DNA from 2 places in the Dactylosporangium sp. NPDC000521 genome. Region 1 is predicted to be linked to the other one. Evidence: riboswitches for the same ligand, from Rfam matches in the RefSeq annotation. Region 1 holds a riboswitch; the other holds the start of a gene.
What was found. Region 1 has a riboswitch for S-adenosylhomocysteine ahead of metH (methionine synthase). Riboswitches for the same ligand answer to the same signal wherever they lie in the genome.
Positions count from the first base shown of each region.

Region 2: another riboswitch for S-adenosylhomocysteine. It lies ahead of ahcY (adenosylhomocysteinase); the one in region 1 lies ahead of metH (methionine synthase).

Region 1 is NZ_JBIAYW010000003.1:592,647-607,733, reverse strand. It holds gene ACFY3L_RS12950 (alanine--tRNA ligase-related protein) at 1-141, shown strand, start outside; gene metH (methionine synthase) at 326-4,009, opposite strand; S-adenosyl-L-homocysteine riboswitch at 4,031-4,113, opposite strand; gene ACFY3L_RS12940 (glycine hydroxymethyltransferase) at 4,237-5,691, shown strand; gene ACFY3L_RS12935 (aspartate/glutamate racemase family protein) at 5,771-6,445, shown strand; gene ACFY3L_RS12930 (MFS transporter) at 6,445-7,758, shown strand; gene ACFY3L_RS12925 (SCO2525 family SAM-dependent methyltransferase) at 7,793-8,539, opposite strand; gene ACFY3L_RS12920 (HEAT repeat domain-containing protein) at 8,631-13,046, opposite strand; gene ACFY3L_RS12915 (FAD-dependent oxidoreductase) at 13,043-14,014, opposite strand; gene ACFY3L_RS12910 (SCO2521 family protein) at 14,225-15,087, shown strand, end outside.
Region 2 is NZ_JBIAYW010000001.1:659,885-674,971, forward strand. It holds gene ACFY3L_RS03120 (serine hydrolase domain-containing protein) at 1-415, shown strand, start outside; gene ACFY3L_RS03125 (ATP-grasp domain-containing protein) at 638-1,396, opposite strand; gene ACFY3L_RS03130 (GrpB family protein) at 1,457-1,984, opposite strand; gene ACFY3L_RS03135 (hypothetical protein) at 2,014-2,370, shown strand; gene ACFY3L_RS03140 (aminoglycoside phosphotransferase family protein) at 2,292-3,305, shown strand; gene ACFY3L_RS03145 (hypothetical protein) at 3,351-4,295, shown strand; gene ACFY3L_RS03150 (hypothetical protein) at 4,301-4,519, opposite strand; gene ACFY3L_RS03155 (class I SAM-dependent methyltransferase) at 4,576-5,175, shown strand; gene ACFY3L_RS03160 (LLM class flavin-dependent oxidoreductase) at 5,228-6,109, opposite strand; gene ACFY3L_RS03165 (hypothetical protein) at 6,128-6,667, opposite strand; gene ACFY3L_RS03170 (SLATT domain-containing protein) at 6,664-7,137, opposite strand; gene ACFY3L_RS03175 (DUF4231 domain-containing protein) at 7,134-7,583, opposite strand; gene ACFY3L_RS03180 (hypothetical protein) at 7,810-8,220, shown strand; gene ahcY (adenosylhomocysteinase) at 8,224-9,684, opposite strand; S-adenosyl-L-homocysteine riboswitch at 9,705-9,789, opposite strand; gene ACFY3L_RS03190 (hypothetical protein) at 9,760-10,527, opposite strand; gene ACFY3L_RS03195 (SNF2-related protein) at 10,574-14,554, opposite strand; gene ACFY3L_RS03200 (helix-turn-helix domain-containing protein) at 14,583-15,087, opposite strand, start outside.

The DNA.
Region 1 (15,087 bases):
CAGGCGCTCCTGCGTCGCGGACGCCCGCTGGTCGAGCGGCTCCTGCTGCGCGGCCCCCTCACCGACGACGACTTCCACTACCTGCACGACACCCACGGCATCCCCCGCGACCTGGTCGAGGAGGTCCTGACGGCGGCGTAGTTCAGGCGAGCGTCAGGGTCAGCGCCGCGGCGTACGTGCCCGGCAGCGTGCTGTCCGGAACGGCGAGGGTCAGGGCGGCGGAGCAGTGGAGCGTGCCCGCGCCGCCGCCCGCCCCCGCCGCGCAGAGGGTGGCCCCACCGGTGCCGGCAGGGACGCCGGGAGGGCGGCCCTGCCGGAGGGTGGGTCAGGAGGGTTCGTAGGCGAGGTTGGGGCGCAGCCAGCGCTCGACTTCTTCGACCGGGAGGCCGCGGCGGGTGGCGTAGTCCTCGATCTGGTCGCGGCCGACCCGTCCGACGGTGAAGTAGCGGGAGTCGGGGTGGGCGAAGATCAGGCCGCTGACCGCGGCGGCCGGGGTCATCGCGAACGACTCCGTCAGGGCCAGGCCCAGCTTGCCCGCCTCGAGAAGGTCGAACAGGGCCTGCTTGAGGGAGTGGTCGGGGCTGGCCGGGTAGCCGAGGGCGGGGCGGATGCCGCGGAAGCGCTCGGCGTGCAGGTCCTCCAGGACGGGCTGGGCGTCGGGCTCGAACCAGGCGCGGCGGGCCTCCAGGTGGATCCACTCGGCGAAGGCCTCGGCGAGGCGGTCGGCGAGGGCCTTCACCAGGATGGCGCGGTAGTCGTCGTTGTCTGCCTCGTAGCGGGCGGCGAGCTCCTCGGCGCCGTGGATGGCGACGGCGAAGCCGCCCAGGTGGTCGGGGAACGCGACCGAGGCCGTGGCCGGGGCGATGTAGTCGGCGAGGCAGCGGTTCTCCCGGCCGTCGGGCTTCTCCGTCTGCTGGCGCAGCATCGGGAAGGTGACGCCGTTGTCCAGGACGATGTCGTCGCCGACGGCTGCCGCCGGCCAGAAGCCGTAGGCGCCGCGGGCGGACAGCGAGCCGTTGGCGATGATCTCGTCGAGCAGGGTGTTGCCCTCGGCGAAGAGCTCGGCGGCGACCGGCTGCTCCAGGATCGCGGGGTACTTGCCCTTCAGCTCCCACGCGAGGAAGAAGAACTGCCAGTCGATCATCTCGCGGAGCACCTGCAGGGGCGGCTCGACCACCCGTACACCCGTGAAGTCCGGCGTGGGAAGGGCGTCGAACGACACGTCCGAGGCGTTGGCCCGGGCCTGCGCCAGGGTGAGCAGCGCGGTGTGGCGGCGCTCGGCGTGCTGGCGGCGCAGGCGCTCCTGCTCCTCGCGGTTGTCGGCGGTGAGCCGCTCGACCCGGTCCGGGTCCAGCAGGCCGGCAACGACCCCGACTACCCGCGAGGCGTCCTGCACGTGGACGGTGTTGCCGTCGTACGCCGGAGCCACCCGGACCGCCGTGTGCTGCCGCGACGTGGTGGCGCCGCCGATGAGCAGGGGCAGCTTCAGGCCGCGGCGCTGCATCTCGGCGGCGACGGCGACCATCTCGTCCAGCGACGGCGTGATCAGGCCGGACAGGCCGATCGCGTCGGCGCCCTCCGCGACCGCGGTGTCCAGGATCTTCGCCGCCGGGACCATGACGCCGAGGTCGATGACCTCGTAGTTGTTGCAGCCGAGGACGACGCCGACGATGTTCTTGCCGATGTCGTGGACGTCGCCCTTGACGGTCGCCATGACGACCTTGCCCTGACCGCTGCGGCCCTGGGAACGCACAGCGCCGCCCTCGGAAGCGCCGCCCTCGGCGAGCGCAGCCGCGCGGGCGGCCTCCTTCTCGGCCTCCATGAACGGCTCGAGGTAGGCGACCGAGCGCTTCATCACGCGGGCGCTCTTCACCACCTGCGGCAGGAACATCTTGCCGCTGCCGAAGAGGTCGCCGACGACCTTCATGCCGTCCATCAGCGGGCCCTCGATGACCTCCAGGGGGCGCTTGGCGACGAGCCGCGCCTCCTCGGTGTCCTCCTCGATGAAGTCGACGATGCCGTGCACGAGCGCGTGCGACAGCCGCTCGTTGACCGGGGCCTCGCGCCACGACAGGTCGACGACCCGGGAGGTGCCGGGGCCGCTGACCGTGCCGGCGAACGTGACGAGCCGGTCGGTGGCGTCCTCGCGCCGGTCGAACAGGACGTCCTCGACGAGCTCGAGGAGGTCGGCGGGGATGTCGGCGTAGACGGCGAGCTGGCCGGCGTTGACGATGCCCATGTCGAGGCCGGCCCGCACCGCGTGCAGCAGGAACGCCGAGTGCATCGCCTCGCGCACGACGTCGTTGCCGCGGAAGGAGAACGACAGGTTGGAGATGCCGCCGCTGGTGCGGGCGCCGGGGCAGCGCTGCTTGATCAGCGGCAGCGCGTCGATGAAGGCCTTCGCGTAGCCGTTGTGCTCGGCGATGCCGGTGGCGACGGCGAGCACGTTCGGGTCGAAGATGATGTCCTCGGGCGCGAAGCCCGCCTTCTGTACCAGCAGGTCGTAGGCCCGGCCGCAGATCTCGACCTTGCGCTCGGTGGTGTCCGCCTGGCCGAGCTCGTCGAACGCCATCACGACCACGCCGGCGCCGTAGGAGCGGATGATCCGCGCCTGCTCCAGGAACGGCTCCTCGCCCTCCTTGAGGCTGATCGAGTTGACGACGCCCTTGCCCTGCACGCACTTCAGGCCGGCCTCGAGCACGCTCCAGCGCGAGCTGTCGATCATGATCGGGATGCGGGCGACCTCGGGCTCGGTGGCGATGAGGTTCAGGAACGTGGTCATCGCCTGCTCGCTGTCGAGCAGGTCGGCGTCCATGTTGACGTCGAGGAGGTTGGCGCCGCCGCGGACCTGCTCCAGGGCGACGTCGACCGCGCCCTGGTGGTCGTCGGACTCGATGAGCCGGCGGAAGCGCTTCGAACCGGTGACGTTGGTCCGCTCACCGATCATGACGAAGCCGGTGTCGGGACCGATCTCGAACGGCTCCAGGCCGCTGAACCGGGTCGCCGGGGCGAGCTTCGGGACCTCCCGCGGCGCCATCCCCCGGACCGCCTCAGCGATCTTGCCGATGTGGGCGGGGGACGTGCCGCAGCAGCCGCCCACGACGTTGACGAGCTTGTCGGACACGAAGCCGGCGAGCAGGCTCCCGGTCTCCTCGGGGGTCTGGTCGTAGCCGCCGAACGCGTTGGGCAGGCCCGCGTTGGGGTGCGCCGCGACGTACGTGCCGGCGAGGCGGGCCAGGTCGGCGACGTGCGAGCGCATCTCCGTCGCGCCGAGCGAGCAGTTGACGCCGACGATGAGCGGGTCGGCGTGCTCGACGGAGCGCCAGAACGCCTCGACGGTCTGCCCGGACAGCGTCCGGCCGCTCAGGTCGACGATCGTGACCGAGATCCACAGCGGCAGGTGGGGTGCGACGTCGCGGGCCGCGGCGACGGCCGCCTTCACGTTGAGCGTGTCGAAGATGGTCTCGATGAGCAGCAGGTCCACGCCGCCCTCGGCGAGCGCGCTGATCTGCTCCGCGTACGTGGCGCGGACCGTGTCGAACGTCACTGCCCGGTAGGACGGGTCCTCGACCTTCGGCGACAGCGACAGCGTGACGTTCAGCGGGCCGACCGACCCGGCGACGAACCGCGGCCGGTCCGGCGTGGAGAACTCGTCCGCCGCCTGGCGCGCCAGCCGGGCGCCCTGCACGTTCATCTCGCGGACCAGCGACTCCAGGCCGTAGTCGGCCTGGGCGATGCTGGTGGCGGTGAAGGTGTTGGTGGTGGTGATGTCTGCGCCGGCGGCCAGATACTGCCGGTGGACGTCGAGGATCACGTCGGGGCGGGTCAGGATCAGCAGGTCCGGGTCGCCCGTGACGTCCTTCGGGTGATCCGGGGCGATCAGGTCCGCGCGGTAGTCGGCGGGCGTGAGACCGGCGGCCTGCAGCATGGTGCCCCATGCGCCGTCGAGCACGACCACCCGCTCGTCGAGGAGCCTGCGCAGATCTGCGATCGACCTGGTACCCGGCATTGGATCCACCTTCCGTTAGTCAGACGGAAGGCGCCCTTGCAGACAGTGATTCCAGGTCGAGCGTGGCGGATCGTCGATGATCCGTTGCAGCGCCTCTCGCCCCGACCCCAGATTCTAGCCTGTTACCGTGGTTCGCCGTCACGCAGTCGAGCTTGGATTGAGCTTGGACCTGCCCCCGTCGGCCGTCCCGATGTGGCTGACGATCCGATCTGATCAGGAGTCCCGTCATGAGCGCGCAAAGTTCGGAATCGATCGCGGTCAACGCCGCCCTCGACGTGGTGCGGGCCGTCGAGCCGCGGATCGCGGACGCCATCGCCGGGGAGCTGACCGCCCAGCGCGAGTCGCTCAAGCTCATCGCCAGTGAGAACTACGCATCGCCCGCGACGCTGCTGGCGATGGGCAACTGGCTCAGCGACAAGTACGCCGAAGGCACTGTCGGCCGCCGCTTCTACGCCGGCTGCCAGCAGGTCGACACCGTCGAGTCGATCGCCGCCGAGCACGCCCGCGAACTGTTCGGCGCGTCACACGCCTACGTCCAACCACATTCTGGGATCGACGCGAACCTCGTCGCCTTCTGGGCGGTCCTGGCGCAGAAGGTCGAGGCGCCGTTCCTGCGCGAGAAGTCCGTCCGCCAGGTCAACGACCTCACCGAGAGTGACTGGGCGCAGCTGCGGCACGACTTCGGCGACCAGCGGATGCTCGGCATGTCCCTGGACGCCGGTGGTCACCTGACCCACGGCTTCCGGCCCAACATCTCCGGCAAGATGTTCCACCAGCGCAGCTACGGCACCAACCCGGAGACGGGCCTGCTGGACTACGACGCGCTGCGGGAGACCGCCCGCGAGTTCCGCCCGATGATCATCGTCGGTGGCTATTCGGCGTACCCCCGGAAGGTGAACTTCGCGACCCTCCGCGAGATCGCGGACGAGGTCGGCGCCACCCTCATGGTCGACATGGCGCACTTCGCCGGGCTCGTCGCCGGGAAGGTCTTCACCGGCGACTTCGACCCGGTGCCGCACGCCCACATCGTCACCACCACGACCCACAAGACGCTGCGCGGCCCGCGCGGCGGCATGGTCCTGTGCCAGGCGGAGCTCGCCGACCAGGTCGACCGCGGCTGCCCGATGGTCCTCGGCGGCCCGCTGCCGCACGTCATGGCCGCCAAGGCCGTCGCGCTCGCAGAGGCCCGCACCCAGTCGTTCCGTGACTACGCGCAGCGGGTCGTCGACAACGCCGCCGCCCTCGCCGAGGGCCTGCAGCGCCGCGGCGTCCGCCTCGTCACCGGCGGCACCGAGAACCACCTGGTGCTCATCGACGTGGCCCAGCGCGATGATGCCGAGGGGAGTGGCGCGCCGACGGGCCTCACCGGCCGGCAGGCGGAGGCGGCGCTGCTGGACGCCGGCATCGTCACCAACCGCAACGCGATCCCCCAGGACCCCAACGGCGCCTGGTACACCTCCGGCGTGCGCATCGGCACCCCGGCGCTCACCACGCGCGGCCTCGGCGTCGCCGAGATGGACACGATCGCCGAGCTCATCGCCACCGTGCTGAGCAGCACCCGTCCGGCGGCGGACTCGAAGGCGAAGTACACCCTCGACGAGTCGATCGCGGCCAAGGTGTCCGGCCAGGCGTCCGAGCTGCTCGCCGGGTTCCCGCTGTACCCGGAGATCACCCTGCGCTGATCCCAGGCCCTGTGGCGGCAGCCGTGCCCCCACCGGACATCGACCGGCGGGTATGGTTGCCGCCACGGGGGTGGGGTTCGTGCTTGGTGTCATCGGTGGCGTCGGTCCGGTCGCCACGATCGAGTTCTACCGGTTGCTCGTCGCCGAGGTGCAGGCCCGCACCGGGGCCTCGCCCGACCTGCTCATCCACAGCCAGCCGCTGTCGGGGCGGCTGGTCGGTGCGGTCCTGGCCGGCACGCTCACCGCGGCGGAGACCGCGGAGATCGACGCGCTGCTCACCACGGCTCTCGACACGCTCGAGCGGGCCGGCTGCGACCTCGTGGCGATGCCCTGCAACACCTTCCACCGCCAGCTGCGCCCGCTGCTCGCCGGGCGGCACCTGAAGCTCGTCGACATGGTCAACGAGACCATCGACGCGGCCGCCGCCCGCGGGCTGCGCCGGCTCGTGCTGCTCGCCACCGGCACCAGCGTCGACCACGAGGCCTACGCGGCGGCCCGCCTGCGCGGCATCGAGATCCTGCGCCCCGCCGACCAGGCGCAGGTGGTGTCGCTCGTCACGCGGTGCGTGGGCGGGGCGGTCGACGCCGCGGCCGTGCACGCGGCGCTCGCGGCCGGCCACGTCGCCGGCACCGACGGGGTGCTGCTCGGCTGCACCGACCTGACCGTCCTGCGCGACGACCTGTCCCGCGTCACGCCGGTCGTGGACAGCCTCAGCTGCCTCGTCTCCGCCTGCGCCGACGCGCTGACCGTCTGATGCGGGCGCTCGCGGTCTGCCTCGGGTTCTTCCTGGTCATGCTCGACAGCACGATCGTGACCGTCGCGCTGCCCTCCATCGGCGGCGGCACCGCGACCCTGCAGTGGGTCGTCGACGCCTACACGGTCGTCTTCGCCGCGCTCGTCCTCGCCGGCGGGTCGTTCGCCGACCGGTTCGGGGCGCGCCGCTCGTACCACGGCGGCATGGCGATCTTCGCGCTCGGCTCCGTCATGTGCGCCTGCACCACCGGCGGTGCCTGGCTGATCGCCGGCCGGGTGGTCCAGGGCGTCGGCGCGGCCGTCCTCATGCCCAGCTCCCTCGCGCTCATCCGGTCCACCTATCCCGAGCCGGCGCGGCAGGCCCGTGTCATCGGCCTGTGGGGCGGCCTCGCCGGCGTCGCGGCCGCGGCCGGCCCCCTGCTCGGCGGCGCGCTGCTCGCCGTCGCCGGCTGGCCCGCGCTGTTCCTGCTCAACGTGCCCTTCGCCGTGCTCGTGCTCTGCATCAGCCGCAGCCTGGTCGACCCGCCGCGCCAGGCCGGCTCGCGGGTCGACGTCCCCGGCCTGGTCACGTCGACCTGCGGCCTCGCGCTGCTGGTCGCCGGCTGCATCGCCGCCGACCCGCCGCTGGTCGCCGCCGGCGTGCTCGTGCTGGGCCTGTTCGTGCTGCTCCAGCGCCGGCACCCGGCCCCGATGCTCCGGCCCGACCTGCTGCGCCACCGCGCGCTGCGTGCCACGGTGATCACGGGGTTCGCCCTGAACTTCGCCTTCTACGGACAGTTCTTCCTGGTCACCCTGTACCTGCAGCAGCACCGCCACCTGTCGCCGCTGCTCACGGGTGTCGCCCTGGCCGTGCAGGCGGCCGGCGCCGTGGTCGGCTCCCCGTTCGGCGGCTGGGCCGGGCACCGCTACGGTCCCCGCGCGACGATGCTGGCCGGCCTCCTCACCGGCGCGGCCGGGTTCGCCGCCCTGGCGGTGTGCGCCGCCGGCCCGCTGCCGGTGGTGCTCGCCGCGCTCTTCGTCGTCGGCTTCGGCATCGACACCGCCATGACCGCCGCCACGTCCCTGACCCTGCAGGCCGCGCCCGACGGCCACGCGGGCGTGGCCAGCGGCCTGCTCAACACCATGCGCCAGGTGGGCAGCGCCCTCGGCGTCGCGGTCCTGGGCACCGTCGGCGCCTTCTCCACCGCCATGCTCATCGCCACGGGCACCTACCTGGCCGCCGCGCTCCTGGTCGCCCTCCGCATCGGCCCCACCCGCCCGGCCGCCGGCGCGGCAGCCGTGCCCGTCACCGCCGGCGCCCCCGCGGGGCGATGAGCCGCCGCACCGCGCCGGCCTGGCGACGGATGGTTCAGTCGCGACGCCTGGTGGGCCTGGTGCGGCCGGTGGCGACGATCATCCCGTCGGCGTGCGGCATGTCCGACTCGACGGGGATGACGCGCAGGGAGGCCGTCAGCGGCGACAGGCACCGGGCGACGTCGTCCTCGTCGACCGGCACGGCGGGGAACCGGTGATCGGCGACCTGGTAGCCGGACGAGCGCTTCATGAACGCGGCGACGAACGGGGCGTCGGGCCGCAGCGCGCCGATGAAGCGCTGGATCGCGAGCTCGAACTCGGCGGGGTCGGAGGAGATCGAGCAGGCGACGAAGAACATTGTGCCGAGGTCGAAGCGGTGGCGCGGCAGGGTGAAGACGCTGCCGGGCTGGACCTTCGCGGCGGCGAACTTCGCGCGCGGGTCGGTCCGCCGGTACGCCGGAGACTCCAGGAACACGTCCCAGAAGGCGTCCCAGCCGTGGTCGAGGCCGGTGCGCTGCTGCTCGGTGAGCCACGCGAGGTTGGCCGGGGAGTACTCCCGCAGGGTGAGCGACCGGCTGAACGGCATCATCGAGAACGCCGGGTACAGGTTGGTGCCGGTGCCGAGATCGAGCGCCCGGCCGCCGCTGACCCCGGCCCGCGCGAAGAAGTCGCGGGTGATGCCCATGATCTCGCGGTCGTCGATGCGGACGAACTTGTAGTGCTGGTTGCGGTACTCCACCGCGTCGAAGGCCCGCCAGTCGGTCTGGCCGTTGCGGACCCACTCGAGGACAGCGCCGTTCATTGTTCGAAAACCTCCGGATGGCGAACGGCGAGCCGCGGGGACACCTAGCAGGTATAGCGTGTCACACGCGCTCAAGCAATCATCGCCAACGCTACTGCCGCTCATCCGTACGGCGGAGCGGAATCGGTGGGAGGTCGTGAGGTGAGATCCCCGGCAGGCCGGTCAGGACCTGCCCGATGACCTCGCGAAACGCTCCGTCGGGGTGATGCCGGGCGTGCCGGTCGAGCAGCGCCCGGGTCTCCGCCTGCGCGCCGAAACGGTAGCCGAGAGCACGGACGGACCGCTCTTTGACGGTCCAGTCGGGGTCGTCCAGGTGCTCGACGAACCAGGCGCGGATCTGCGGGCTCATCTCGGGCAGCTCGGCCAGGACGGCGCCGACCACCCGGCACAGCTCGGTGTCGGCGGGGTGGGCCGCGGACAGCGCGATGAGCTGTGCGGGCAGGTCCGGTTCGGCGCCGAGGAGCCGCCCGAGGACCCGCGCGGCGCCGCCGTTGACCGGTGCGGCGTCGTCGAGCCGGACCAGCAGCCGGTCCCGGACCTGCGCCTCGAGCGCGGGGCCGCCGCCGGCGAGGCGCAGCAGGCTCTCGGCGGCGGCCTCGATCACGTCGGCGTCGGAGTCGGTCGCGATCCGCTCCAGCAGCGCGGCCCGCGTGTCGTCGCGGTCGCCGAACCGGGCGCCGAGCAGCTCCACCGCCGTGCGGCGCAGCTTCGCGTTGGCGTTGCGGTCGCCGGTGCGCTTCACGAGGATCCGGGCGACCCGCTGGCCGGCGCCCGGATAGGCGCTCATCGCCTCGGCCGCGATCCGCACCACGTCGCTGTCGAGGTCGGCGCGGATCCGGTCGCCGAGCGCGTCGCGGGCGTCCGGGTCGTCGAGGTGCGCGGCGAGGATCTCCGCCGCCGCCCGGCGGACCAGCTCGCTGTGGTCGTCGGCGACCCGCTCGACGATCAGCCTGCGGGCCTGCGGCCCGAGCGACCAGCGCCGGCCGAGGGCGGTGACGATCGCCAGCCGTACACCGGCATCCGGGTCGAACCGGGCCCGCTCGGTCAGTTTGGTGCGCAGGTCCGCGTCGAGGGCGATGCGGTGCAGCAGGACGCCGACCGCGATCCGGCGGACCTCCGCCTCCGGGTCGTTGAGCTTGCGCTGCATGGCGATGGCGACCTTGCCGTCGGTCGAGGCGATCCCGGCGAGGGCGTGCGCGGCGGCGACCCGGACGGCGGGGACCGTGTCGCTCATCTCGTCGCGGAGCGCCCCGGCGACGACCTCCTCGCCGATGAACCGGGCGCCGAGGATCTCCGCGGCGGCGAGGCGCACCGCGGGGTCGGGGTTGTCGCGGGCGCGCAGCCGCGCCAGCGTCGCGTCGCGGACCTGAGCGGCCGCCTCCGGATCGCCGGCGCCGCGGTCCGTGGCGAGGAGGTCGTCGGAGAGCGCTTCGGCGGCGGCGCGGAAGACGCCGGCGTCCGGGTCGGTGCGGACGTAGCCGAGCAGGATCTCGCGCGTGCCCGCGCACTCGGCGAGGACCTCGACCGCGGCCCGCCGGACCGCGGGCCCGGCGCCGGCCACCAGCCGCTGCACGACGTCGTCCCGCACCAGGTCGCCCGCGTGGTGGTGCTCGACGAGCGCCTGCGCGGCCAGCTTGACGACCTGCGGGTCGGTGTCGACCCGCAGCCGCCGCCGCAGCGTGGCGACCAGGTCGTCGCTGGTGCCGCAGCGCCAGCCGACGAGCTCCACGGCCGCCTGCCGGGCCGGGACGTGGTCGTCGCCGGCGCACGCCATGACGGTCCGCAGGGTCTCCGGGTCGGTGGCGCAGGCGGGGCGCAGCGCGCGGATCGCGGCCGTGCGGATCCCGCCGGAGCGGTCGTTGCGGGCCAGCTGGTTGAGCGCGGCGACCGCGGCGGGGTCGTCGCCGAAGTGCTCCCCGAGCGCCTGGACCGCGGCGACGCGCACCTGGCCGTACGGCCCGGAGCGGGCCCGGTCGATCAGCATCCCGCGGACCCGCCCGGCCTCGGGGTAGGACGCGTTGACCCGCTCCGGCAGCCGGCAGCGGCGGGCGAGCTCGGCGAGGCCGGCGACGGCCGCGTGCGACGCGCGGCTGTCGCGGACCGGGTCGAGCTCCTCGGTGAACAGCCGCTCGACGTCGTCCTCGGGCTCGGCGAGGATCGCCGCGATCCGGGCCGCGTACTCGGTGACGGGGCTGCACAGCAGGTGGGAGCCGCGGTTGCGGTACCAGGTGAAGAAGCTCAGCCGGCCGGGCCAGTCGGGGCCGATGGTGCGCGCGGCGGGCAGGATCGCGTCCTCGATGAGCTGGGCGGTGTCGCGGTCGTTGATCGACACGCAGTGCTCCAGCAGCAGGATGACCCGGTCGAGCGCCGCCTGCTCGACCGCGGCGCGGTTGCGCAGCTCGGCCAGGCACTGCACGGCCAGTGCGATGTTCCAGGGCGGGTTGGGGAACTCCTGCGGCGGCCACTGCGTGCCGGCGTCGTTGACGAGCATGTCGACGATCCGCTCGACGCCGGCCTCGGGCAGCACGCTCGCGACCAGCCTGAGCACCTCGTGCCAGGACGTGTCCGGCCAGTGCCGGCGGAACAGGTCCGCGACGTCGTCGAACGTGAGCAGCCCGGTCTTGAACCGGTGGCGGATCTCCGCGGCGCAGAAGAAGTCGAGGAACGTTCGGTGCGCGAAGCCGTACAGGTCGGGGCCGGAGCGGCTGAGGATGAAGTTGCGCACGTGGAGGCGGTCGATGATGCGGTCGGCGGCGGCGCTGGCGTCCGCCCGGTCGAGGCCGAACCGCTCGACGAGGTGCCGCACGAAGACGGCCCGCAGCGCGTCGCCGTGGATGTAGTTGACGGCGGTGGTGCTGTCGAACTGCATCTCCCACGCCAGGCGGCGCAGCATCGCCTTCTTCTCGTCGGCGTTGACGTCGACCCGGTTGCCGGGCGCGGTGCCCGGAGTCGCGGCCGTGTCGCCCTGGCCGAGCTGCCGGTTGACGTCCCACCGGTCGACGAGCACGCCGGCGGCGTGGTTGTAGAGGTTCCACCGCTCGCGGGGCAGCGCCTTGTGCCGGCTGATGATCGCCAGGATGGTCAGCAGCAGCGGGTTGCCGGCCAGCTCCCGGATCGCCGAGGTGAGCCGCAGCGTCTCCAGCAGCCGCAGGCGCCGGACGCCGGCGCTCTCGTCGTCGGACATCGTGTGGCGGTACCAGCGGCCGAGGAACTCCTGGATCTGCTCGTCGCCGAGGTCCTGCAGGGTGAAGTGGGCGAAGCCCGCGTCGGTCAGCGCCTTGCGGACGTAGCCGATGATGCGCGACGTGACGAGGACCCGCACCGAGGGGAACTCGTTGACGAAGGCGGCGATCCGTGCGGTCACGGCGGTGCGCTGGTTGCGGTCGAAGATCTCGTCGAGCCCGTCGAAGATGAACAGCGCCCGGCCGTTGTCGGCGAGGTACTGCCGCAGCACCGCCTCGGGCAGCCCGAGCCCGTCGCGGGCGGCCTGGTGCGCGAGGTAGTCCACGAAGCTCTCGCACTCGCCGCTGACCAGCATCGCGCTGTACGAGCGCAGCTCGACGACGAACGGCAGCACGTCGGTGAGCGCGGACAGCCGCTCGTCGCGCCGGGCGCGGCTGAGCACGAGCATCAGGTAGTTGGTCACGGTCGACTTGCCGGACCCGGGGTCGCCGAGGAGCACGACCTTGCGGTGCTCGCTGTCGGACAGGACGTCGAACAGCCGCTGCCACGGCTTGGCGAGGTAGAGCTCGCGGAGGTGGTCGGCCTCGCTGGCGTCGATGTGCTCGGGCAGCTCGCCGGGGTTGATCTGCCCTTCGGTCTGCATCCGGCGCAGCCAGTCGCGCGGCAGCTCCACCGGTGGCGGTGGATCCTCCCGGACGAACTGCTCCACGAACACGTCGGCGACGGTGACCTCGATGTCGTCGGGGTGGTCGGGCAGCGCGAGGGCGCTCAGGTCGAGCCGGCGCCGCTGGTCGCGGACCCTGGCCCGGTACTGCGCGATGTGGTCCGGCGCGTCGCTCCTGGCCGTGCCGGCCCGCAGCTGGGCCAGCTCGTTGGTGACCGCGGTGCCGACCTTCGCGGCGAGGTCGTCGGGGGTGGTGAACATGCTGCACAGCCGGCCGTCCGGGCCGGCCAGCTCGGCGCGCAGCGCGTTGATCCGCTCGCGGGGGCGGCCCTCGTCCATGACGGTCGGCGGCCAGGGGTGCGCCGGATCCAGCAGGAAGATCAGCCGCGGGATGCCGAGCGTGACCGCGTGGCGGTACTCCAGCTCGGTGATCGACGCGTTGTGCGAGGGCACCTCCGCGCCGTACCGCCAGGCGTAGATGCCGATGAAGATCTGACACTTCTCGACGTCGCGGAGGCAGTAGTCGAGGGAGGTCTCGTCGGCGGCGACGTAGTCCTCCATCGCGTGCGGCACGAGTCGCAGGCCGCGCAGGACCGTGAGCACCGCCTGGCGATGCGCCTTCAGGTCGACGAAGCTGGAAGACACATAGACGTCGGTCACCGTGCTGACGACTCCAGCGCCGTCACCAACTCTACCGTTTCCAGGGCGCAACCCCACGAAAGACTCACGCCTCCGCCACCGTGCCCGTAATTGTGCACGACGTGGCAGCGCCCAAGATTGACATGCTCCAATCGTACCTGCCTGCGGAAAGGCCGGACGCCGACCCGCACCTCGCGGATCACGGCGCCGGCGAGCCGCGGCTCCACCTTCGCGCAGCGACGCACGATCTCCCGCGCCGCCCGCGGATCCGGCTCGGTGTCGGCCCGTCCGGGATATGCGGTGCCGCCGAGCACGACATGGTCACCTTGCGGCACGAAATAGGTCAGATCGGGGTCTTCGCTGTCGACCTCGATGAAGAACTCGTCCAGTCCGGGATTGTCCACGATCACCACCTCGCCGCGCGCGCCGGTGAGCTCGTCGTCCGCCGTGAGGCGCCCGGCGCCGTGCCCGGTGCAGTTCACCACGATGCCGGCCTCGTCGCCGAGGTTCTCGAGGGCCGGCACGTCACGCAGCCAGAAGACCCCGCCCGCCCGCTGCAGCCGGCCGAAGAGATAGGCCAGGTAGACCGGCATGTCGACGACGGGGATGCGGTACCGCCAGCCCATGGTGAATCCGGGGCGCAGGTCCTCCGGCCCGCACGTCCGGACGCCGGGCAGCCACGCGAGATAGGGGCTCGGCGCCTGCGGCGTCCTGCACGCCTCGACGCCGTCCATCAGCTCCACGCCCGTGGCCGGTTCAGTGGCGAGGGAGGTGAGCATCTCCAATGTGTGCTTTCCCCACCGCTCCACGCATTCGTGCTCCACCAGATGCGGACCCCATAACGCGCCCGCCGCGCACGACGTCGTCCGTGAGGGATGGTCCCGGCTCACGATGACGACGGACATTCCACGCTCCGCCAGCAGAACGGCGGTGGTCAGTCCCGTGACGCCCGCCCCGACCACCACGACGTCCGCCCCTGAACCGGTCACCCGTTGAGAATAAGGCCCAAGAGATAGACGACCATGATCAGAGCTGGGAAAAACGAGATATCCGCACGATGTCCTGTGCGGATGCGCGGGACTCATGCCTCCGCCGGCCCGTGCCAACCTCGGGCCAACCGCTAGAGTAGCTGCACAGCGGGGCGTCGCGAACACCCGCAGGCGTGAACCATCGGAGGAATGATGCTCACCTTTGGTGAGGTGCATACCGGACTCCTCCAGAACTCCACGCCGCTCGCGCGCGACAGCACCGTCCGGCTGCTGGACACCGCGCCCGGCTCGCGGGTCATCCAGTCGGAGCGACCGATCGCCTATGCCGTCTCGCCGGACCGCCTGATCGGTGTGGACTGCGCGCTGCCGTCCAGCACCGGGGCCAGGGTCCGCGCGGTCGGCACCGTCGTCTCGCACGCCGCCGTCACCGGCGGGCACGTGCTGCAGGGGTCGGCGCACACGTCGGTGACCCCCAGCGCGGAGAACCGGCGGATGCAGTGGCCGCACTACCTGGCCCGGCCGGCCCGGCTGGAGACCATCGGCAAGGTGAAGGCCGCCGACGTCCGCGACGGCTACCTGCGGCACGAGCGCAGCGCCGACCGGCTCGACATGGCGGGCATCGCCGGGCACACGATGGACGCCGTCCAGGGCTCGGCACAGCTGGACCACCGCTCGCCCTTCCGGGCCCGCCGCACCCACCTGCGGTGGGTCTTCGAGCCGACCGCGGGGCACGAAGGGCTCAAGGTGGAGTTCACCGTGCAGTCCGAGACGCTGCGCACGCTGACCCTGGCCGGCAGCGGCGACTGCTCCCCGTCGGTGGTCGAGCTGTGCGAGGACCTCGCCCTGCACGACTGGCTGCTCACCACGCTGCTGTCGATCGCCGAGTCGGCGCTGACCCGGTCGACGGCCAGCACCCAGCGCGTCCGGCGGCTCCAGCCGGCGGTGGAGTACCTGGTGCCGCTGTGGATGCCGGCGGCCCGCCTGGACGGCGGGGTCCTGCCGGTGTGGGAGTCCCTCGACCGCCGGCCCGGCTTCACGCGCCAGTGGGACCTGTCGGTCGGCCGGGTCCGCGA
Region 2 (15,087 bases), on a different contig from region 1:
CCTGTTCGCGCCGCTGGACCTGCACAACCCGGCCTGGCACACGTGCCCGCAGGGGTTCCCGTTCGCCGCGAGCGACCTGTTCCTGCGCACCGGCGAGCTCGCCCGCTTCGCGCGGCTGCTGCTGCGGGAAGGCAGGTGGAACGGCCGGCACCTCGTCCCGGCGGAGTACGTGCGGCGGATGACCCAGGAGTTCGCGGACACGAGCAGCATCATCGAGAGCGAACGCTTCAACCACGGTTACGGGCTCGGCGTCTGGATCGACCGGGACGGCATGTACCGGATGGACGGCCGCTACGGCCAGTACGCGGTCATCTGCCCGCGCCGCCGCGCCGCCGTCACCGTCACCGCGCACTCCGAGCGCGAGGTCGACCTCCTCGAGGCCATCCACGAGCTCATCCTCGACCGCCTGGAGTAGCGAACGCCGCGACCAGGTCGTCGAGGCGGCCGCGGACGGCGCCGAGCTGGCCGAGGTGTACGCGCTGCTGGTCGCCACCTCCCGGGCCGCCTCCCAGTCCGGGCTCGACAACGACGTCCGCGCCCGCATGCTCGCCATCGTCTTCGACGGCCTGGCCCGCCGTTGAGCCCTCCGTTGAGCCCTCCGTTGAGCCCGCCGCCCTGAGGTCGCCGGCGAGAGGACTTACCGCGCCGCCCGGTCGAAGGGTTCGTCGCGGGGGAGGAGGCGGTCGCGCGGGCCCGCCGCGCGCAGCACCACGTCGAGGACCCGGTCCGGATCGGCGGCGTAGCAGGCGCTGAACCAGCCCATGTTCGCCTCCACCACCGCCCACTGCTCCTCACCCCGGTCGGCGTCGCTCGCGAGACCCACGTCCACGACGACCGCGCTGGGCAGGCCGTCCGCGCACGCGTCCAGCAGCGCACCCGTGAACTCCAGCACCGGACCCCGGTCCCCGCACCGGTCCAGCGGCGCCGGGTCGAGACGCCCGTGGGTGGCGTACCGGCTGGCCGTGTGCACCGCCCCGTCGAGCACGAACAGCCGGTACTCCACCAGGAACGACACGATCCCGCTCACCAGCACCGCCGTGTCGGGCGGCAAGGGCGCGAGCCGCGACCCGTCGGCGTAGACCGTCGCCGGCAGGACCTTCTCCCGGGGCTGCTTCACGAACATCGGCGTCCGCGACCACCGCGCGTCGCCGACGGTGCTCATGACGATGTCGCGGCAGGTGTACCGGTAGGGCAGGGTCACCAGCCAGTCGTCGGGCGGATCGAGCAGCGCCAGACCCGACGCCGCCGCCACCTGCCCGGCGAAGACGGGCCCTCCGTAGACGTGCCCGCCCCTGCCCAGCCCTTGCCGCACCACCAGCCCCCGCCGCCCCGCCGCGGCCAGCAGCAGCTCAGCGGTCGCGTCGAGCCGGTCCGGCAGCACGAGGACGTCGCTCACACCGGGATTCTGCCGCGCCGCCCGGCACCGGCCACAGTGGATTTCGGACGGGTGGCCGGGTCAGTCCTCCCAGACGTCGACGCGTGGCAGGCCCCGTGCGTCGCGGGCGGCGTCGACCATCCGCTGGATGAGCGCGGTCTTGGCCCGGGTGTACGCCTCGCCGTCGTGGCCGGCGCCGGCGAGTCGCTGCTTCAGCGCGCCGTACTCGCCGCGGTCCGCCGGGCTGTGCAGCAGGTGGTCCCGCAGGAGCCGTTCGTTGCGCGTGTCCCACGTATCCGCGGTCACGACGTGCAGGTGGTAGGCGACCGGCGAACCGTCCCGCCGGTAGAACAGCCGGCCCCGCATGCCCGTCTCCAGCCGGCGGTACCCGAGCGACCCGAGCAGCTCGTCGGCCTCGATCACGGCGTCGAGGGTGGCGGTGGCCGCCATCAGGTCGATGACCGGCTTCGCCGCGAGCCCCGGCACGGCGGTGCTGCCCACGTGCTCGACGACGCCGAACAGCCCGGGCAGCGCCGTGGTCAGCTCCTCGACCGCCCGCCGGGCGGACCCCGCCCACGCCGGGTCATGGTCATGGATCTCGATCGTCACACGCGGACCATACCGGGCATACTGCTGGCATGCGTGAGACCTACGCCCACACCGCGGTGCTCGACCTGACGGCCGGCGACGACCGCGCCCCCGGCGCCGCGATCACCGTCGCGCTGTGCGGGGGCTACGACCATGAGCCGCCGTGCCGCCTCGCCGCGCACCGCACCGAGGCGGTCCGCGACGGCGGCGAGGTGCGGCTGCGGGTGCTGTTCGCCGCCGAGCCCGGCGACGAGGCCCGGGTCCGGGCCGGCATCGACGAGGGGCTGGCCACCGGCGAGCTGACCGGCCCCGACGGCGTCGTCACCCGGTGGCGGCTCCTGCGCAGCGGCCCGGCGGAGCTCGCCGCCGCCGACGCCGCACTGGCGGAACGGCTGCGCTCGTCGTAGCGGCCGCCGCGCTGGTCGCCGCCGCCTTCGCCACCGGCCGGCCGACCGCGCCACTCATCCGCGTCGGCGGCGGCGTCTCCCATGCGGTGTACCGGCTGCGGACGACCACGGGCAGCTACGCCGCCAAACGCCTCAACGTCGTCGACGAACAGTGGTGGTGGGACGCGTACCACGTCGCCGCCGGCATCGAGCGGGCGGCCCGTGTCAGCACGCCCGAGCGGCTGCCACCGCTGGTCGCGGCGATCGAGGCCGGCAGCGGCACGGAGCACTGGCAGCTGCACCGGTGGTGCGACGGGCGCAACCCGGCGGGACCCGGCGACGACCTGGCCGACTGGACCGGCGCGACCCTCGCGGTCCTGCACCGCGAACCCGCCGCCGACGTGCGGCCGCCGCCCGCCCTGTACGCCCTGGAGGCCTGGCACGAGTGGCTTGCCGGGCACGACACCGGCTTCACCCGGCAGGTCCGCGAGCACCTGCCGACCGTCGCGGCGGCCCTGGCGCACCTCGCCCGGCCCGGCCCGCCGCTGACGCCGGTCGCGTCGCACCGGGACATCAAGCCCGACAACGTCCTGCTCACCGCGGCGGGTCCGGTCCTGCTCGACTGGGACAGCGCCGGACCCGACCTCGCCGAGCACGAGCTGCTGCGCTCCGCCCTCGCGATGGGCTTCGAGCAGCGGCGGCCGTTCACCCGCACCGTCGCCGCCTACCACCGCGCCGGCGGGCGCCCGGTCCCGCCGGACCCGGCCCTGTTCCACGGCATCGTCGAGGCGCAGCTGCGCACCGCCGAATGGCTGCTGTGGCGCGCCCTCGGCCACCGCGGCGACGACCCCGCCGACCGGGCCCGGTCCGCGACCGAGTGCCTCGCCCGTCTCCGCGGGACCGCGAAGAGCCTCCGTCGCATCCCGGAGTGGGCGAGCTGGCTTGCCGCCTGTTGAGGCGGGGCCGGATTGCCCGGCGGTGCTATCCAGGGATGCATGGGCATGAGCGCCGGGGCGCGGCAGCGGCTGGACGAGCGGTTCCGGCGGCGGGTCGAGCAGCGGCGGCAGGATCACGCCGCGAACTGGGAGCACGCGGTGCGGGTCGGCCAGGGGCTCGGCCTCGGCGACCCGCTGGGCATCTACCACACGGAGGTCCTTCCACCGCTCGGCGCGCGACGGGTGCTGTGGCTGGCGTCGCCGGCGGTCCTGTACGTGGTCGGCGTCGTGCTGCTCGTGCTGTGGAATCCCGACCGGGCGCTGCCGTTCATGGGTGTCTTGCCGTGCCTCGTCGGCCCGTATGTCGTGGTGTGCACCCTGATCACGCGGCGCCGCCGGTTCACCCGGTGGCTCTACGCCTACGGAGGCGGCTTCGCTGAGGTCGACCCCGACGGGCAGCCGCGGCCGGTCCGCTGGGACGAGGTCACCGACGCGGTCGACGCCTGGAGCCGCGACGGCGGGGAGTCGGAGAGCACCTGGGCCGACGACGGGTTCCAGCTGACCACCGCCGACGGCAGGACCGTGCCGATCACCGCGAAGTACAGCAACGCGCTCGACCCGTACGCCCCCATCGGCGGCATGATCGCCGCGCTGGTGCCGGCCGAGGTCGGCGCCGCCATCCCCCGGTTCCCCACGATCGCCGCCCTGATCGTCGACCGGGCCGTGACCCCGGTCGTGACACGACAGGCCGGCGCCGTGCGCGGCGGCGCCGTCCTCACCCGCGGCGGCGTCCGGGTGACCCGCGACGGGATCGCCGGCCCGAAGGACGCCACGGCCACACCGTGGGCGGCGATCGACCGTGTCGAGCTGCGGCCGGGTCGGGTGAAGGTGCACCCCGTCGCGGGGAAGGCCCGCACGTACACCGACCACCGCGACGGGTCCGGCTACGCGGTGCTCTGCCGGGTCCTCCTGGCTCTCGGTGTGAGCGCCTCGTTCGAGCCCAGGGGCTGACCCGGTCACTTCACCCACGACACGTCCGGTGCGGAGTCGATGGTGAGGCCGTCGACTGCTCGGACCAATGCCTCGCGGGTCGCGGGCGAGTCATCCTTGACTGGGCTCTGCACGGTCAGCGTCCGGCTGTCCGGCAGCGTCACCGTGAGGGTCAGCATCCACCGGAACTCGACGGCCGGTGAGCGGATGGTGACGATCCGACCGGTGGTGCCGCGGACCCGCACCGCGTCACCGATATGGCCACCGCCGCCGCGGGCTTTTCCGACGTTAGGGTGGCGCGGTGGATCTGGGACGGGTGCGGGTGGCGTACGGGGCGGTGGCGGGCCTCTACATCGAGCTGTTCGGGACGCGGGAGCAGGTGCACGTCGATGACCTCGCGTTCATCGGGCGGCATCTGACGAGGTCCGGCACGGTGCTCGACGTGGGGTGCGGGCCGGGGCAGCACACCGACCATCTGCGCTCGCTGGGCGTCGACGCGATCGGGATCGACCTGGTGCCCGAGTTCGTCGCGCACGCGAAGGCGGCGCACCCGGACGGCAGGTACCTGCTCGGGTCGATGGACAGCCTGCCGTTCGCGGACGGGTCTGTGGCGGGGATCCTGGCCTGGTACTCGCTGATCCACCGGCCGCCGCAGGACGTCGACGGGGTGCTCGGCGAGCTACGGCGGGTGATGGTGCCGGGCGGGGCGCTGGTGGTCGGGTTCTTCGACGGCGACGCGGTCGAGCCGTTCGAGCACAAGGTGGTGACGGCGTACCGCTGGCCGGTCGACGAGTTCTCCGACCGGCTCGGCAAGGCCGGCTTCACCGAGGTGGAGCGGTGGCGGCGCCCCGCGGACGGCACCCACCGCCCGCACGCCGCCATCGCGGCGCGCGCGATCTAGAGCGCCGGGCCGGCCGTCACCGCAGCGGCGCCGGGTGGAGCGGACGGGGCCGTCACCGCTTGATGAGCCGCTCGGCGATCGCGTCGGCGATCTCCGGGTCCTCCGTCCACACCGGATCGCCGGGGCGCGGGTCGTGGAACACCACGTCGGTGAAGCCGAGCGCCTCGTACCGGCCGACGAAGTCCTCGAACGCCGCGATGCTCGCCAGGGGCCGCTCGGCGGTGTTGCCGACGAGGTAGATCCGGTCCAGCGTCGCGGGGTCGCGGCCGAGGGCGGCGCAGCGCTCGTCGAGGATCGCGGCCTGACGGCGTACCGCGGCCTCGATCGCGGCAGGGGACTGGTCGGCGGCGTCGGGTTCGCCGAAGGTGATCCACGCGTCGCCGTGCCGGGCGGTGAGGGCGAGCGTACGCGGGCCGGCCGCCGCGACGGCGAGGGGCAGCCGGGGCCGCTGGACGCAGCCGGGCACCATCCGGGCGTCGTCGACGGTGTAGTGCCCGCCCCGGTGCGAGTACGCCGGCGAACGCAGCAACCCGTCGAGCACGTCCACGAACTCGATGAGCCGGTCCGCCCGCTGCCGGGGGCTGAGCACCGGGTCGCCGAGGACGGTGGCGTCGAAGCCGGTGCCGCCCGCGCCGACGCCGAGGGTGAGCCGGCCGTCGCTGACGTGGTCGAGCGTCATCGCCTCCTTCGCCAGCATCACCGGATGCCGGAACGTCGGCGACGTGACCATCGTGCCCAGCCGCACCCGGCTCGTCACCCCGGCGAGCCCGGTCAGCCAGGGGATCGCCGCGTGCCACGGCTCGTCGCGGTACCGGCGCCACGACAGGTGGTCATAGGTCCACAGATGCGCGTAGCCCAGCGCCTCGAGGTGGCGGGCCCGGGCGACCGATCGCGGCCACGGGTCGGTCGGGAGCAGCAGCACGCCGAGTCGCATGCCGTGATCCTATGGCGCCTACAGCACGGTGGGGTCGATGACCCGGACGTGCGGGTCGGTGACGTCGTAGCCGAGACGGGCCACCATGTCCGCGGTGCCGCCAGGTCCGTCGCCGTTGCGGCCGTCCCAGACCAGCAGCGCCCGCGGCCGGTCGTCGAGGCCCTTGACGAGCTCGACCATCCACTGGTTCGTCTGGCTGAAGACGTCGGCGTCGCCGGTACTGTGCAGCACCCGCACCTCGCTGCCGCGCAGCACGCGCTGGAAGCGGGCGCCCCAGTCGGTGCCGGGCAGCGCCACCGACGCCGGCTCGAACTCGGCCACCGGCATCGCCAGGCAGAGCGTCACGGCCGCGCCGCGGGCGATCGCGGCCTCTGCGGCGATCAGGTCGGCACCGCGGGCGCCGCCGCACACGAGCACCGACCCGGGGCCGACGCGCCACTCGTCGAAGGTCTCCGCCACCAGCCTGGCGACCTCGCCGACGACCCGCTGCGGAAACCGCGGCGCCGGCCGGCCGGGCGCGTCGACGAGGTGGCCGCTGGCCAGGACGACGGGCATCATCGCTCGACGCCGGGCGTCGTCGTGCCGTCGGCCTGCCTCAGCACCAGCTGCCCCCAGTGTCCGTTCTCGGTCCGCAGGACCTCCTCGACCCGCAGCACCGCGGCCGGGTCGTCCGGCGCGTCCCGCCAGGAGTGACCGGCCGAGCGTACCCCCTTCAGCGCGTCCTCATAGGACCGTCGCAGGCTGGCGAACCCCATCAGGGAGCTGTACCCGGCGACCGCACCGGCGAGCGCGGCGATCAGCGCCGCGACCAGGCCGCACACGCCGCGGGCGGTCGCCGAGCCCGGCCCGCTGAACACCTGCGCGGTCGCGCCGACCACACCCGACAGCACCAGCAGCCCGTTGCGGAGCCGGACGCCCTGTTTGTAGGCGTTGCGGAACTCGTCGCGGCGCTGCTCCAGAAACCGTTGCTGCTCCTGTACGCGGTGCCGCTCGTACAGGTCGCGGAACTGCGACTCGCGGTCGGTCACGTCAGCTCCTCGCCCTCGTCGATCGCGTCGACCGCGCGGCCGAGCAGGCGCACGCGATTGTCGTCCGTGTATGGCGCGACGCGGGCGAGATAGGTGAAGTACAGCGCCCGCAGGCGCTCCGCCTTGACCCGCGCGAGCCGGTAGTCGGCGAGCGCGTGATCGTCCACGACGAACTGCGACACACCCGCCAGCGCGACGGCCAGCACGGCCAGAACCGCCGACGGCCAGCGCTGGTCGGACAGGACCGCCTGCAGCCCGCCGAGCCCGGTCAGCAGCGCGGACCCGAGCAGCACGACGATGCCCTGCAGCCGGTAGCTGTGCTGGCCGCGCAGCGCCTCGAGGTCGTAGCGCTCGAACCGCTCCTCGACCGGGCGCAGCGCCTCGAAGTCCTCGGCGAGCGCCGGGAAGCCGGCCTTCGCCGCGGGTGGCATGATCGGATCGGACACGAGCCGCGATCCGGGTCGCGGAAACCGCCGGAAAAGGTCGCGCACGCCGCCTCCGTCACCATCGACATCGTCGGTGCTGAATCTACGGAAATCCCGCGACCGATGACAACGGTCGAATCGCCCGCACCCCCGACCCGAACCGCCGACCCGTGGTGCGTGTGTTCACCGCCGGAACCGGCTCATCGCACGATGCCGGCGTACCGTTGACTCGAAGGGGGTGGGTCAGATGATCGTCACCCAGGAACAGATGCGGGTGGGTATGCCGGCGATGTCTGTCTACGAACACCTCGTGCGGCTCAGCGAACACCCGCGGTTCATGTCCGGGGTCCTCGCCGTGAACCAGGCCGGCGACGACGCCGCGCAGCTGACGCTCGACATCGGTGGCCGCCGGGTCGAGATCGACGCGGTCCTCGGGGAATCCGAGCCGGGACGGTACGTGCGGTGGGACAGCGAGCAGCTCGTCGAGGCGTTCTGGCTGGAGCCGCTCGACGACGGCACCACCAACGTGGTGGCGGTCGCACAGCTGGACGAACGCCTGGTGCGCACGCACGGCGCGCAGCCGGACGCGACGTTGCACGCCCGGCTGCGCATGGATCTGAAGGGCTTCAAGCGTTACTGCGAGGAGTGCGACGACTGACCGTCAGTAGCGGTAGTGCTCCGGCTTGTACGGGCCGGCCACGTCGACCCCGATGTACTCCGCCTGCTCCTTGGTCAGCTCGGTCAGCCGGACGCCGAGCGCCTCGAGGTGCAGCGCGGCGACCTTCTCGTCGAGGTGCTTCGGCAGGCGGTACACCTGGCGCTCGTACGCGTCCGGCTTCGTGAACAGCTCGATCTGCGCGATCGTCTGGTTGGTGAAGCTGTTGGACATGACGAAGCTCGGGTGACCGGTGGCGTTGCCCAGGTTGAGCAGCCGGCCCTCGGACAGCACGATGACCGCGTGGCCGTCGGGGAACGTCCACTCGTGCACCTGCGGCTTGATCTCGTTCTTCACGATGCCCGGGACCTTCTGCAGTCCCGCCATGTCGATCTCGTTGTCGAAGTGCCCGACGTTGCCGACGATCGCGTTGTGCTTCATGGCGGCCAGATCGGCGGCCATGATGATGTCCTTGTTGCCGGTGGTGGTGATGAACAGGTCCGCGGTCGTGACGACGTCCTCGAGGCGGACCACGGGCAGCCCGTGCATGGCGGCCTGCAGCGCGCAGATCGGGTCGATCTCGGTGACGACGACCCGGGCGCCCATGCCGCGCAGCGCCTCGGCGGCGCCCTTGCCCACGTCCCCGTAGCCGCAGACGACGGCGAGCTTCCCGGCGAGCATCACGTCCGTGGCGCGGTTGATGCCGTCGAGCAGCGAGTGGCGGATGCCGTACGTGTTGTCGAACTTCGACTTGGTGACCGAGTCGTTGACGTTGATCGCGGGGAACAGCAGCTCACCGCTCTCGGCGAGCTTGTAGAGCCGCTTGACGCCGTTGGTGGTCTCCTCGGTGACGCCGCGGATGCCGGCGGCCAGCTTCGTGAAGCGGCGGCCGTCCTTCGCGAGGCTGTCGGCGAGGGTACCGAGGACCAGCGCGTACTCCTCCGAGTCGGCGGACGTCGGCTGCGGCACCTGGCCCGCGGCCTCGAACTCGACGCCCTTGTGCACCAGCAGCGTGGCGTCGCCGCCGTCGTCGACGATCATGTTCGGGCCGAGGCCGTCACCGAAGTCGAACAGCTGGTCGGTGCACCACCAGTACTCGGCGAGCGTCTCGCCCTTCCACGCGAACACCGGCGTGCCTTTGGGCTCCTCCGGCGTGCCGTCCGGGCCGACGACGACCGCGGCGGCAGCCTCGTCCTGCGTGGAGAAGATGTTGCAGGAGACCCAGCGGACCTCGGCGCCGAGCGCGACGAGGGTCTCGATGAGCACCGCGGTCTGCACGGTCATGTGCAGCGAGCCGGCGATCCGCGCGCCCCGCAACGGCTGCGCGTCGGCGAACTCGCGACGCGTCGCCATCAGGCCCGGCATCTCGTGCTCGGCGAGGCGGATCTGGGTCCGGCCGGCGGCCGCGAGGGAGAGGTCGGCAACGGCGAACTCGATCCCGTTGCGCGTCTGCAGGTACTTGTGCATAGCCTAAGGTCACCTCCCGGTGACAGGAGGCGCCCTTGGGTCAAGGGTAGTCACCAGCCGAGCGTGGCGAGCCCTTCAGGGCCCGTCGCAGCGCCTCTCGGCCGTGACCGCGGCGTTGCCTTGTGCTCGGCCGCGATTGGATCCGACGGTACCGCCTTCGTCGTTTTCCCCGCAACCGAGTGTGCGGTAGACGTCACGGAGCAGGTCGGTCACCTCGAACCGGCCGACGGTGAGCCTCAGCTGGTCGAGCTGGTCGAGGAGGGCGTCGGGTTTCGCGATCGCGCCGGGCAGGGGTTCATGCCGTGCGGTGACCCTGGGCCCGGCGGTCCAGAACCCTGCTTGGCGCCGGGGTTCGTCGGTGCCGGGCGCGACGTGTCCCACGTCCGAGACGCGGTGGCTGCGCAGCTCCTCGAGGAGCTCGTCACGGCCCTTGCCGCGCCACGCGAGGATGGTGAACGGGTCGCTGTCGAACTCCTCGGCGAGGACGTAGCAGGCGGCGGTCAGGTGCCGGCACGGCTTCTGCCAGCCGGGGCAGTCGCAGTCCATGACGAGCTCGGTGAGGCTCTGCGGGAACAGCGACAGCCCGTAGCCCTGCAGCAGCTGGTCCAGGTCGTCCGGCAGGTGGCCGGCGAGCAACTGCGCGGCGTACCGCGCCTCCTTGGACAGGGCCCGTTCGATGCGCGCCCAGTCGGCCGCGGAGAACGCCTTCGTGGCGATGCGGCCGCGGTACGTCTCGCCGTCCTCGTCGAGCACCAGCGCCGTCACGATGCTGCTGGAGATGGTGAGCGACCGGACGTTGCCGGCGCGGGCGTAGCGGCGGCCGACGGAAAATGTCGTACCCATGCGCAAGGATTCCAGCATGGCGATGAACTGGTGGGACCAGCTGGTCTCAGGCATCCGTCGCCTCATGCAGGTCAGTGGTGCGCAGGGTCATCAGGTCCAGGAGGTCGTCGGTCGACAGGCCCGTGAGCCAGCCCTCGCCGCTGCCGACGGCGACCCCGGCGAGGGTCCGCTTCTCCGCCATGATGGTGTCGACCCGCTCCTCGATGGTGCCGACGCAGACGAAGGTGTGCACCTGCACGTCGCGGCGCTGCCCGATGCGGAAGGCGCGGTCCGTGGCCTGCTGCTCGGTCGCCGGGTTCCACCACCTGTCGACGTGCACGACGTGGTTGGCGGCGGTCAGGTTGAGCCCGGTCCCGCCCGCCTTCAGCGACAGCAGCAGCACCCCCGGCCCTTTCCCGGTCTGGAAACGCTCCACCATCGCGTCGCGGGCGCCCTTCGCGGTGCCCCCGTGCAGGAACTCCACACCGGTCCCGAGCCGCCCCGCCAGGTAGGGCGCCAGCAGGTGGCCGAACTTGGCGAACTGCGTGAAGACCAGCGCCCGGTCCCCGGCGTCGAGCGCCGTGGCGAGGATCTCCTCGAGGCGCGCCAGCTTCCCCGACCGTCCCGCCAGTGGCGTGCCGTCGCCCATCAGGTGCGCCGGATGGTTGCACACCTGCTTGAGCTTCGTCATCGCCGACAGCACCAGCCCCTTGCGCCGCTCACCGGACCGCCCCTCGCGCAGCTTCACGAAGAGCTCGTTGACGACCGCCTTGTAGAGCGTCGCCTGTTCGAGGGTCAGGTTGCACCACTGGCGGCGTTCGAACTTGTCCGGCAGGTCCGCGATGACCGCCCGGTCGGTCTTCACCCGGCGCAGCAGGAAGGGCCGGGTGACCCGGCGCAGGCGGGCGGCCGCGTCGGCGTCGGCGTAGCGCTCGACCGGTACCGAGTAGCGGGCGCGGAAGATGCTCGCCGGCCCGAGGATGCCGGGGTTGAGGAAGTCCGCGATCGACCACAGCTCCGTCAGCCGGTTCTCCACCGGCGTGCCGGTCAGCGCGACCCGGTGCCGCGCCGGGATCCGCCGCACCGCCCGCGCCGCGGCGCCGGTGCTGTTCTTCACCTGCTGCGCCTCGTCGAGCACGATCCGGTCCCAGTCCCGTGCCGCGAGCCGGTCGACGTCCCGGGTCGCGACCTGGTAGGTGGTGAGGACCAGGTCGGCGTCGTCGTGTTCGCCCATCGCCCGTTCCGTGCCGTGGTGGACGGCGACCCGCAGGCCGGGCGTGAAGCGTCCGATCTCGCGCCGCCAGTTGCCGAGCACCGACAGCGGGCACACGATCAGCGTCGGCGGGCGGGGGCCGCGCTCGCGCAGCAGCGCCTCCAGCGCCAGGACCTGCACGGTCTTGCCGAGGCCCATGTCGTCGGCGAGCAGCGCCCCGACGCCGAGCCCGTCGAGGAAGGCCAGCCACGACAGGCCCTTGCGCTGGTAGGGCCGCAGCGTCGTGGCGAGGGACGCGGGCGGCTCCAGAAGCTCCAGGCGCTCCACGGCCCGGCCCGTCAGCAGGTCCGCGAGCCATCCGGTGCCGTCGACGCCGGTGACCGGCAGGGGCAGGTCGCCCTCGGGGACAAGCCTGACGAGCCGCATCGCCTCGCCGGCCGACATGTGCCCGTGCCCGCCCCGGGCGAGGAAGGCGAGGCCGGCGCGGAGCTTCTCCCGGTCGAGGTGCACCCAGCGGCCGCGCAGCCGCACCAGCGGCACCTTCGCCCGCGCGAGGGCCCGCAGGTCCGCCTCGCTGAGGAACTCGTCACCGATCGCGAGGCCCCACCGGAAGCGCACGATCGCGGCCCGGTTCGCCGTCGTGTCGCGCAGCACCGGGGCCGCGGGCTGCGCCGTGTGCGTCGTCAGCGTCAGCCCCAGGTCCTGCCGCCGCTGCCACTGCGCCGGCAGGATCACCCCGAAGCCCGCGTCGTGCAGCATCCCCGCGTGCCGCAGGAAGCAGTAGGCGCCGATCGTGTCCAGCCGCAGCTGCTCGGGGCGCGCGTGGTGCAGCGCCTCGTCGAGCTCGGGCCAGAGGCGGCTCGCCCTGCCGAGGTCCGCCAGCAGCACGTCCTGCGGGTAGTCGACCCACCGGAAGAGCGGCGACGACCCGCTGCGCCAGACGTCCTTGGCCGGCACGAGCAGTCCGGGCTCCGCGACCGGCTGCAGCATGAACTCCACCAGCCACCCGGACACGTCCCGCTCGCCGTCGACCCGCACCCCGGCCTCGCCGGCCGCCCCGGCGTCGTCCTCGCCCTCGTCGAACTCCTCGACGAAGGTCAACCGGAAGCACAACCGCACCGCCGCCGGCCGGCCGCTCTCCGCCCACCGCCGGATCTCGTCCCGCACTCGCCGCACGTCGGTGCTCTCCCGCACGGCCCGCCCCACCACGCCACCCGACCCGACCGCCACGCTGCCGCCGCTCAGCGCGCTGCCGCCGCTCGGTGTGTCCCGGGCGCTCGGCGCGTTGGTGTTGTTGCTCGGTGCGTTGTCGCTGTTCGGTGTGTTCCCGGTGCTTGGAGCGCTGCCGGTTCTCGGTGCGTTGCTGTTGTTCAATGCGCTGCTCGACCCGTTGCCGTTGTTCAGCGCGCTGCCGCTGTTGGGTGTGTTCGCAGTGCTCGACGCGTTGCTGTTGGTGCTGGGTGCGTTGTCGCTGTTGGGTTTGTCGCCGGTGCTCGGCGTGCTGTATCTGCTCGGGCCGTTGCCGTTGGTCGGTGCGCTGTCGGTGTTCGGTCCGCTGCTGCCGGTCGGCCTGGCACCGTTACGCAGCTCGCTGCTGCTGATTGCGCTGTCGCTGCCGGGTGAGGTGCGCCCATCGACCGGCCGGCTGTGGCTGTTCGCAGGGTTGCGCTCGTCGTCCGGGCGTTCGTCAGGCCCGTTGCCATCTGCCGGCTCGGCAACGCTGTCGCCGTTGCCGGCGTCGTTGCCTTTGCCGGCCTCGCGGAGGCCGCCGCCGCCGTGACTCGCCTCGCTGGTGTTGGTGCCGTTGCCGCCGTCGTTGCTGCTGCCGGCCTTGCGGAGGCCGCCGCCGTGACTCGCCTCGCTGGTGTTGGTGCCGTTGCCGCCGTCGTTGCTGCTGCCGGCCTCGTGGAGGCCGCCGCCGTCGCTCGCCTCATTGGCGTTGTTGCCGCTGCGGGCGTTGTTGCCGTTCCCGCGGAGGCTGCCGTCGTTACGCGCCTTGCCGGGGTTGTCGACGTTGCTCGGGTGGTTGGCGGGCTGCCGGTGTTCGGAGTCGTTGCTGTGCGGGCGATCGGCGAGCTGCGGCGCTGGGTGCGAGGGCGGCTCACGGGTGGCGGCGCCGGCGTCCGGGGCCGGGCGTTCGCGGAGAGTGGGGTCGGGTGAGGTCAGGGCGGCGAGCCAGGCGCGGACGGTGCTGTCCTGGCGGACCGCCGCGTCGGTGATGATGGGGCGGCCGGCGAGGGCTGCGCGGACCAGCGCGTCGACCTGGTGGTCGAGCGCGGCGCGGACGGCTTCCTCGGGGGTCCAGTCGCGGGCGGCGCAGGCGACGCCCGGCATCGAGCGGCACAGGGACTCGAACGCGATGGCGTCGTCGGCCCACAGGACGGGGCGCCAGCGGGCCTCGATCGGGTGGTCGAGGAGGTCGGGGAGGACGCGTCCGCGGTGCACCAGATCGGCGGCGAGTGTGACCAGGTCCGTCAGCGCGCCGATCGACGGGCCCGCCACGACGGCCGTGCCGGTGGTGAGGGCCGCTTCGAGGTCGGTGCCGGGTGGGGCGTAGACGATCGGGACGGTCCACAGCATCGTGCCGGTGGTGTCGGGGTCGCGGTCGGTGGCGGCCGGCGGGGTGAGGGTGGGGGAGGGCAGCGGGCGGGCACCGGTCGTCGGCAGGGCCAGGTCGGCGGTGGCGACGTCGCCGGGGAGCGGGGGGAGGACCGCGAACGGATGGGGGACCGCCCGTCTGGGGCGGCGGCGCAGGCCTGAGGCCGGGCCTGGGGTGGTCTCGGCCCAGTAGGCGAGCCGGCCACCACCGGTGATGACCCCGTGCACCACGTTCACTCCGAGACCCTACTCCGGATGCCGGCCGCTACCCGAGCGGCGTGGCCGGCTTCGTGTGGAGGATCTCGCGGACCTGTTCGGCGGCGCGGAGGATGCTCTCGCTGATGAAGTCGCTGAAGCGGGCGATGTTCTCGAGGCGGACGGCGGCGGGGGTGCCCGGGCCGAGGACGGCGACGCCGTGGCGGGCGGTCGTGGCCACCTGGGCGATGCCGTGGGCGCTGGCGATCGTCGACTGGTACCAGACGTCGTCGTCGACGAAGTACCGCTCGCGGCGGCGGTCGTCGCGTTCGCGGCGGATGAGGCCCTGCTGCTCGAGGAACGCGATGGCCTTGGACACCGACGCCGGGCTGATCTGCAGGTGCTGGACGAGCTGCGCGGCGGTGAGGCTGCCGGCGTCGGCGGTGAAGAGGCAGGTCAGCACCCGGGCCACCATCTTCGGCAGGCCCTGCTGCATCAGCAGGGTGGTGAACGTCTCCTCGTACTCGCGGACCGCGGCGTCGTCGCGTCCGTTGTCCCGGACGACGGTCCGCGGC